4 regions of the Rhodococcus sp. OK302 genome follow, and region 3 is predicted to be linked to each of the others. Evidence: riboswitches for the same ligand, from Rfam matches in the RefSeq annotation. Region 3 holds a riboswitch; each other region holds the start of a gene.

Region 1 (2,189 bases), 250 kb from region 3:
CGACGCCGGACCGTGAGTAGTATTCAAAGTTAGACGGATGTGACTGCTCGAGCTCCTTCGGTAAGGGTGAGTCGGTGTAGATCGACGAGTGCGCTTTCGTCGAGCCTGGACCCGATGTAGCCGCCGGCAAGGACAAATGCGATGGGCAGGCCATGCTGACGGCACCAGTCGAAGACGATGCGCTCACGTTGCGCGAGCACTTCTTCAGTGATCCCTTCCAATCCGCCGATGTCGCATCCCTGATAGGGATCCATTCCCGCGTTGTACAAGCACAGATCAAAGCTGCCAATCCGATCAGCTTGTGCCACGGCTTGTTTGACGGTAGTCAGATACTCGTCGGCTTGGTCGACATCCCACAGTGCCGAGTTTGAATGACCTTCATAGTGATCGAACGAGTCCACCGAAACGTCCTCGTGCCAGATTCGAGGGTCACGGTCGATGAGTTGCGCGGTACCGCCGCCGCAATGGGCATCGAGATCAAGAATCAGGACCGACTTGACGACGCCCTCGTCGAGGAGAGTTTTTGCTGCAATCACCAGGCCGTTGAATGTGCAGAATCCGTCTCCGCGATCAGCTTTGGCGTGGTGCAACCCAGAGGACAGCGAGCCAGAGATGCCATCGGCGAGTGCGCTGCGTGCTGCAGCGAGCACGCCGCCGTTGGAGGCAAGCACCATCGGCCATAGGGCCGGATCCCAGTCGAACCCTTGAGATTCGGCCAGATACGACGGCTCGCCGGTCTGTACGGCCTCGATGTAGTCGGCATCGTGGACGAGTGCGAGATCGTGTGAAGTCAGTGACGGAGGGGCGAGGAGTTCGACGCCGTCGATCGGCCTGCTGGTCAGTGAATTCGCGACCCAGGCCGCCTTGCGGGTGGTGTCGAATCCGTAGGCGGCGCCGACGTATTCGGGACTGTAGTAGATCTTCACGCGGCGATTCTCCTGCGGTTAGGCCCGCCGCGGACGGGGGCGTTCTTGCCGCCACCGGGTGGTGGGGCCGCTTCGTCATCCGAACCACCCCGGAAACGCCTTGGGGTTGGTGTGCGGCAAGTCGGAGCTTGGCACCGCATCTCGTGAAGCTACTCAAGTGTATGACAAACCGCCGACATGTTTTGGCGTTTTCGCGAAATTCGTTTATGAGCAAGGTGATTGGAGTCGTCAGATGCTCGAGGGCTAGAGATCAAACCGGAAAGAGCGCAAGACATGAACAGTGGAGAAAACATCGTCTACGTGTACAAGGGTGCAAACGGGGGATGTAAATGGGTCAACAGCGTCCCAACATCCGGAGTCAACATTGTCGGTGACCCTTGTACTTCCGGTGACACAGCCTCGCAAAAACTGGGCACGCCACTGATACGTCGACAAGTTGACCTTGCGCTGTTGGTGGGATTGGAGTTGCTCCGGAGATTCAGGAGCCGCGGGGGGATTGTTGTTCTGTCCGTGGCCGAGCGCTGAATCGAGCGGTTACCGGGTGAGAGCGTAGCGACGAATCGTGGTGCGGCTGCTTGTGCAGGCCTGGAGAGTCAAATAGTGCCTGGTCAGGGTAAACAGTGCGACCTGTCCGAAATCGGCTCCGATCTGCATGGCCCCGATGTCGGAGAGTCCTGAGACGACGATGCTCGGCTCGCTGTACTCGAGGTCGGCACTGCCGCCGGTAGCATCCCAGATGGTGTATCCGCGTGCGTGCAGGTGTTCCCGTAGTTGCTGGTATCGGGCGATGGCAGTCGAACTTTCGGGATCCTCGCCGGGGTGGCACGCGGCCAAGATGTGTAGCGGTTCGTCCGGAAGGATGTCGCTACCGATGATTTTGTGTCCGGGATCGCCGTCCGTGACCGGGTCGGTCGGGGTGATACGTATGGTGCCGGTGGGGAGGTGAAGGTCGATAGCGGCCTGCGAATAGTCATTCCAGAGTTGGTCGTCGGCAGCGAGGACGGACAGTGATCGTGGACTTCTGTTGATAGTGAACGAGTCGACTGCAGTGATCACTCCGTCGGAGTCGACGACCGTGCCGACTGGGGTGATGATGTCGACGCCATGGTCGTACAGCAGCGCAGTCATGTCCACCGTGGGCGCTTCGGGTAGCAGGAGAGCTGTGTGTTGGTGCGGGACGTGCCGGGCGTAGTCAAGGATCTGTCCGAGTGCGGTGCGCAGGGTTTCACGCCGGACATCGACTTTGGCTTCGATCAAGGTCTC
Region 2 (2,189 bases), 1.2 Mb from region 3:
AACCATCGGTGAGCTGCGCGGTCAGAGCCTTCTCGTGTTCGGCGATGACATCGAAGTCGAGTGCGGTCAACGCGTCGCACGCAGCTGCAATAGCACCGGCACCAAGAACGTTGGGCGAACCGGCCTCGTGGCGGGCGGGAGCGCAGGCCCACTCGGTGGACTCCAACGTCACCTCACGGACAGCGCCGCCACCGGCGAGGTAAGGCTTTGCCTCATCGAGCCAGTCGCGACGGCCGACCAGGACGCCGGCACCGAACGGTGCATACAGCTTGTGGCCGGAGAAGGCGATGTAGTCGACGCCGCATTCCTGCAGATCGATACGACGGTGGGGTGCCAACTGGGCTGCGTCGACGAGGATGCGCGCGCCGCAGCGGTGGGCGATGTCAGCCAGGCGTGCGATCGGCAGGATCTCGCCGGTCACGTTGGATGCGCCCGTGATTGCCAGCAGTGCAGCAGGCTTGGTGCACAGTTCCGCAATGAGACGCTCGATGGTCTCTTCGACGGTATCGGCAGCGGTAACAACGCGAGCATCGTTCCAGGGCAACAGATTTGCGTGATGCTCGATGTCGAGAACAACGGTGCTGCCGGGAACGGACTGAGCCAGGAGGTTCAGCGAATCAGTGGTGTTGCGAGTGAAGACCACAACCTGGTCGTCGGCGCAGTTCACGAAGCGAGCAACCGATTCGCGTGCGTTCTCGTACGTCAGTGTGGAGATCCGCGATGCGTATCCGGCGCCGCGGTGGACGCTGGCGTAAGTGGGGAGCAATTCTGCGATACGGTCCGTGACCTGGGCCAATGCCGGCGCGCTGGCTGCGTAGTCGAAGTTTGCGTACGAACACTCGCCGCCCTGCACGAGGGGAACCTGCAGGTCAGAACCCGAAACCTTGGCAATGGGGGCGGTGGCACAGATCTCGGCACTCAAAACAGCAGTCATCGAAGACAATCCTCACGTTCAAGGACTCATTTTTCGGGTGATGTTCCCGGAAGAGCCCGCGCTTGCCGCATCCGTTTTCGGATACAGCCGGGTCGTCACCCGGAGCACCCCACCGCGGAGGAGGGTTGCCGACCAGCAAGCCGGGGCTGAACACTGGTACTCGTGACCTGGCAACGAGAATGGCAGGAACTTCCAACCTTGTCAACCTTTCGCATTGACGCATCCGGATCCCCCGCACGACAATGCGCCTACCGGCCAGGTTCGAAGCGGCCGAATATCGTTGCCACTCTTACTTTTCCGATCAGAGGTGGCCTCAGTCTCGATGGCTCACGATGTTGATGACGTTGCCGTCCGGTGCTCGAACGAAGAACCGTCGAACGCCCCACTCTTCGGTAGTTATCGGGTGCACGATCTCGAAGCCGAGTTTGCGAGCTTCTTCGTACGCACCGTCGAGGTCATCCGTGTGGACTGAGATAACCGAGTCTTCGGTTGCGGTTGCATCGCGCGTTACAAGCTGGACGTGTTCCCCGTTGCTTGGAGACGTGTACCGAGCCACCCACCCCAGATTGAACTCCTCGGTACTCAAACCGAGATAGTCGGTATAGAAACCTTGTGCAGCCTCGATGTCATCCACTCTGAGATTGGCGGTTATGCGTGTCGCTCTCATGCAATTCTCCTGTCTACGGCGAATGCGTTTGATCATCGTCCGTGCGTTCCGAGGTGTCGAGCATCTTTCACGTGCGACGATCGAATAATGGCGGAGCGATGGTACGAGAGCAGACGCGCCGAACGGTGGATGCACACCGTCACATTGGCCGCCTTGCTAGTTCTGGGCCCGTCCACCATTGATGCCGTGATCTCGGAACACACCGTGTGGAATTGGGTGCGCCTCTCTGCTTGGGTATTCGCGACTGTCGGATTCGCGATCAGGACGGTCCAGTCTTGGAAGAACATGCCCAACCCGCGAAACAGTCGGCTGACGTCAACCGTCGACCCGTCGGAAATTCCGATCGAAGACGTACGCAAAGCCATCGCCTCAACCGACTCACGCATCCCGGCAGTCAAGGCACTGCGCGAGCAATACAACGGCCTCGGGTTGAAAGATGCCGCAGAACTGATTGATGCGGAACTCGGCAAATAGGCCTCTCTACGGCCCGCAGTGGCTACCATCACAGTTACATTTCGGCCTCATCGGCGCCACGAGCCCAAGTGCGACTTCCGCCTGCCATAACCACTTGACCTACAGACTCATTCG
Region 3 (2,189 bases):
GTCAAGCGAAATCGTTCATCCATCAGACGGTGGGATCGTTGGTGGCCTCGGATCAGTTCGAAACGCTGTGGATCGAGGCGAACAAACAGGCCCACCAATCGTTGACGGCCGTGTTGACCGGCGATACAAGAGCTGGAATTCAGATCAATGATCAGGGCGAGGTCAGTATCTCGCTTGCACCGATCATCGAAAGGGCCAGCACGGTACTCACCGATCGTGGGTTTGCCTTTGCCGACAAGATTCCGGACGTGAACAAGACGTTCGTGATTTTCGAATCACCGAACCTGGTCAAGGCGCAGCGGGTGGTGTCAGCTCTGGACAAAGCGTCGGCTGTGTTGCCGTGGTTGATTCTGATTGCTGCCGCGGGGGCAATCTGGTGCGCACCGGCCGGGTCGCGTCGACGCGCTCTGGCCTTGGTCGGCGTCAGTATTGCCGTGGCGATGGCGCTCCTGGCGATAGCACTGAGCATCGGGCGGGCGGTGTATCTGGACGATATTCCGTCGGATGTCCTCTCACCTCAAGCGGCGGCGGTACTCATCGACACGCTTCTCTTGCCGCTCAAGACCAGCCTGCGCGCTGTATTCATTCTCGCCATTGTCATCGCGGTGGTCGGCTACCTCACCGGTCACTCGGCGTCGGCCAGTGCCGTGCGCCGCGGGTTCAGCAAGGCTGTCGACTCGGTAAGGTCTCCGAGTGCGGATCGTGAGCCCCGTGCCATCGAGGTGATGTGCGCTAAATACAGTGTGGCGCTTCGAGTTTTGTTTGTTGCGATTGCTGTAGCCGTATTGATTTTCTGGCGATATCCGTCCGGGGTCGTGGTGGCGGTGACAGTGCTCATTACCGTACTGGCCCTACTTGCTCTCGAGCTCATTGCGCGGCCGGCCCGCGCCCGCGGGAACTTGGTCGGTACTCAAAAGATGTGACATGTCGAAACTTTGATGTACCCTTGGGTCAGCTTCACGAGATGCGGTGCCAAGCTCCGACTGGCCGCACACCAACCCCACTGGCGTTCCGGGGTGGTTCGGATGACGAAGCGGTCCGCACCGACCGGTACGGGCAAGAGCGCCCCCGTCCGCGGCGGGCCAAGCCGCAGGAGTTCGTAATGAGCGAAAATGTGTTTGATCACGCTGAGTTGAGTCCCGAAGAGTTGCTCGATCCAGCAACCTTGGTCCCGGGTGACTTGATCGTTGCCGGGGGAGGGCGCGTCCTGGTAGTGGGATTTCCGCAGTCGCACAAGGATTCTCGGGGCAAAATTGTCTTCACCGTGGATACCGTTGCACGCGATGAAACGGCCGGCGTCACAGTCCTCGGAGAGGAAACCGTCTGGCACAGAGATCTTTTCGATCCCAGCAGGTACGAGTACGAGGTTGCCCCCACCCGCAGTGGTCTTCAGGAGATCCGGGCGCTCACGAGAAACGGTGTCAAGGTCGGCGCACTCAGAAGGTCGCTGTCGGACGGCTCGATCGTTGAAATCAGTCCGGCCAGTTCATTTCACCCGTTGCATGCGTTACTTCTCGATCAAGCTCGCAGAGTGCGTACTGCGGCGTGACCGGCGGTATCGGTACCTCCCGGGAACGGGAGGTACCGACACCGGTTCGTCAGACGTACTGCGAGTACGCGGGCAGATCCAGCTGACCGTTGCCGGACAACCCGATCACGATCACCTCCGGCTCGGTCGCGTTGCGTGCGTGGGCAATTGCCCCGGCGACGGCGTGAGTCGATTCCGGTGCGGGGATGATGCCTTCGGCGCGGGCAAATACCAGCCCGGCCTGCAGTGCCTCGTCCTGGCCAACTGCAATGGCGTCCATCAAACCGAGGTTGACAGCGTGCGAGACCATCGGCGACATGCCGTGGTACCGCAGGCCGCCGGCGTGGATGGCCGGGGGAACAAAATCCTTCCCCAACGTGTGCATCTTGAGCAGCGGCGTCAGACCGGCAACGTCACCGAAGTCGTAGCGGTACTCACCCTCGGTCAAGGACGGGCACGCTGACGGCTCGCAGGCGACCAGGCGAGTCTTGGTGCCCTCACGCAGATTGCGTCCGAGGAACGGGAATGTCAGACCAGCCAGGTTGGAACCTCCACCAGCGCAACCGAACACGATGTCCGGTACGGCGTCGCCGGCCTCTTCGAGCTGAACCATTGCTTCCTGGCCGATGACGGTCTGGTGCAGCATGACGTGGTTCAGAAC
Region 4 (2,189 bases), 1.9 Mb from region 3:
AGGGTCGTGTACATGACGGCTGCGACGATATTGACGATCAGTGCGAGTAGGTTTTTGGCGCCGTTCATTCGCTGCAAGGTTTCGGGCAGGATGGCACCCATCACGCCTATCAGAAGAATGCCTTGCGCGGCGGTGAAATACCCGCCGTAGATGCCGACCGCAAACGTTCCGCCGGTCAGAAGCATCAGCCGTGTGGGCGAGAGTTCCATTTCGGCAGTGGAGCGCTTCTTCGCCCAGGCCTGGATACGTGGCTGCAGAACAACCAGTGCCAGAGCGAGGATCAGCAAAATCGGAACGATTGTTTCGAACAGTTTCTCGGGGAGATGCAGTAGCAGCCAGGATCCCAGAACAGCGCCCGCAAATGACGCCGGAATCTGCCAGCGCAGTCGATCCCATTGCCCCGACAGTTCGCGTCGATATCCCCAGGTTCCCGACACCCCGCCGGCAACCAGTCCGACGGCATTGGACATCGTCGCGGTTACCGGAGGCATGCCGAATGCAACGAGCGTCGGGAAGGTAATCAGGGTTCCGCTTCCCACGACGGCGTTGATTGCGCCCGCACCTACGCCGGCCAGCAGGATGATAAATGCGTCGAGTCCACTCACGTTGCAGACGGTACGGCAGGGCTGATCGGGGACCGCTCGGTGGCTCGGTACCGCAGTTTCGGCTCTTCCAGTCAACACCGTGTTTTGATCTTCGGACAGTGTTGAAATCAGTGCGAATTCAACCCCCGGCCGATTGCATTTCCCTTGCAACGCAGGGAAATACAACATTTGACGACGGCGAATTCTGCGTCTAGTCTTTGCTCACCATCCAGAGCGACCGAGAGACCTGGCTCGTCGACGTCGCAGCAACCCACCGAACCTTCGGGAGCGGGTGCTACCGCCAGGACCGATGGAAGGCATCACATGGGTTCCACTTCGCACGCGCCACACAGTCGGCGTCATATCGACCTGTGCCGCACGGCTTCGTGCCACTGTCTCTGACTCTCGATCACCTTCCGCCCCCGCGCAGTTGCGTTCCCCCTTCCCGAAAGGCCTATTTGTGATGTCCATACCGCCAGGTAGCGCGCAGTGAGCGCACCCACTGATGTCCGTCCCGACGAGTCGGTAGCCGAACAGAAACTCCCGGATTCGGAGCTTGTAGTCGCTCGAACCTGGCATCCGTTTCGGTGGGTGATCAGCGCGATCGTGCTCGTTCTTCTTGCCCAGTTCATTCACGGACTTGTTGTCAATCCGGGCTGGGACTGGCCGACATTCGCCCAGTACTTCACCGCGAAATCGGTGCTGGCTGCGCTGTGGATGACGATCAAGCTGACGTTGTGGGGAACGTTCCTCGGGTTCGGCCTCGGTGTCTTCCTGGCGCTCGGCCGACTGTCGAAGAATCCTGTACTGCAGGTGATCGCCTGGACCTACATCTGGGCGTTCCGCTCGATTCCGCTGATCGTGCAGTTGCTCTTCTGGTTCAACATCACGTACCTCTACCAGACGCTTTCTCTCGGAATACCGTTCGGCCCGGAGTTCTTCACGTTCCAGGTCAGTGGTGTAATCGGTGGATTCACTGCAGCAGTAATAGGTTTGGCACTACACCAGGCTGCGTACTCGGCGGAGATCATCCGATCCGGCATCATCTCGGTAGATCACGGACAGATCGAAGCGGCCCATTCTCTCGGTATACCTCGCAGTCGACAGTTCTTCAAAATCATTCTGCCGCAGGCGATGCGGGCGATACTTCCCAACGCTGCCAATGAAGTGATCGGACTTTTCAAGGGCACGTCCATCGTCTCGACCATGGCGATCGCCGAGCTGTTCTATCAGGTGCAGGTCATCTTCGGGCGCAACGGCCGAGTGGTTCCACTGCTGATGGTCGCAACCATCTGGTACATCATTCTCACCACACTGCTGTCCATCGGCCAGTACTACGTCGAGAGGCACTACGCCCGTGGGTCGGCACGTGCTCTCCCGTTGACCCCTTTGCAGAAGGTGCGCAACAAGTTCGAAGAGATTCGCGATGCGCGTCTCGACATTCCGAGAGGTGCTACGCGATGACTGCAGAACTGATCGACAATGCGGCGTATGCCGTTGAAGCGCGTGGGATCCATAAGTCATTCGGCGCCTTGGAAGTGCTTGCCGGAGTTGACCTCCTGGTCCGCAAGGGCGAGGTGACGGTCATCCTCGGGCCGTCCGGTT

Evidence for each region. A riboswitch is a leader RNA that binds a small molecule or an ion and turns the genes downstream of it on or off. The one in region 3 is predicted to bind S-adenosylmethionine.
Region 1: linked by a shared signal. The riboswitch ahead of BDB13_RS02500 (hypothetical protein) and the one ahead of BDB13_RS01425 (hypothetical protein) in region 3 are both predicted to bind S-adenosylmethionine.
Region 2: linked by a shared signal. The riboswitch ahead of BDB13_RS06700 (aminotransferase class V-fold PLP-dependent enzyme) and the one ahead of BDB13_RS01425 (hypothetical protein) in region 3 are both predicted to bind S-adenosylmethionine.
Region 4: linked by a shared signal. The riboswitch ahead of BDB13_RS10445 (amino acid ABC transporter permease) and the one ahead of BDB13_RS01425 (hypothetical protein) in region 3 are both predicted to bind S-adenosylmethionine.

The regions. Positions count from the first base shown of each region.
Region 1 is NZ_NPJZ01000001.1:557,499-559,687, reverse strand. It holds gene BDB13_RS02505 (RNA polymerase sigma factor) at 1-20, shown strand, start outside; gene BDB13_RS02500 (hypothetical protein) at 30-926, opposite strand; SAM riboswitch class IV at 963-1,075, opposite strand; gene BDB13_RS02495 (DUF3293 domain-containing protein) at 1,461-2,189, opposite strand, start outside.
Region 2 is NZ_NPJZ01000001.1:1,479,519-1,481,707, reverse strand. It holds gene BDB13_RS06700 (aminotransferase class V-fold PLP-dependent enzyme) at 1-934, opposite strand, end outside; SAM riboswitch class IV at 988-1,102, opposite strand; gene BDB13_RS06695 (VOC family protein) at 1,248-1,601, opposite strand; gene BDB13_RS06690 (hypothetical protein) at 1,689-2,075, shown strand.
Region 3 is NZ_NPJZ01000001.1:307,603-309,791, reverse strand. It holds gene BDB13_RS01430 (hypothetical protein) at 1-923, shown strand, start outside; SAM riboswitch class IV at 956-1,069, shown strand; gene BDB13_RS01425 (hypothetical protein) at 1,103-1,549, shown strand; gene BDB13_RS01420 (TrpB-like pyridoxal phosphate-dependent enzyme) at 1,599-2,189, opposite strand, start outside.
Region 4 is NZ_NPJZ01000001.1:2,239,058-2,241,246, forward strand. It holds gene BDB13_RS10440 (sulfite exporter TauE/SafE family protein) at 1-605, opposite strand, end outside; SAM riboswitch class I at 807-901, shown strand; gene BDB13_RS10445 (amino acid ABC transporter permease) at 1,074-2,048, shown strand; gene BDB13_RS10450 (amino acid ABC transporter ATP-binding protein) at 2,045-2,189, shown strand, end outside.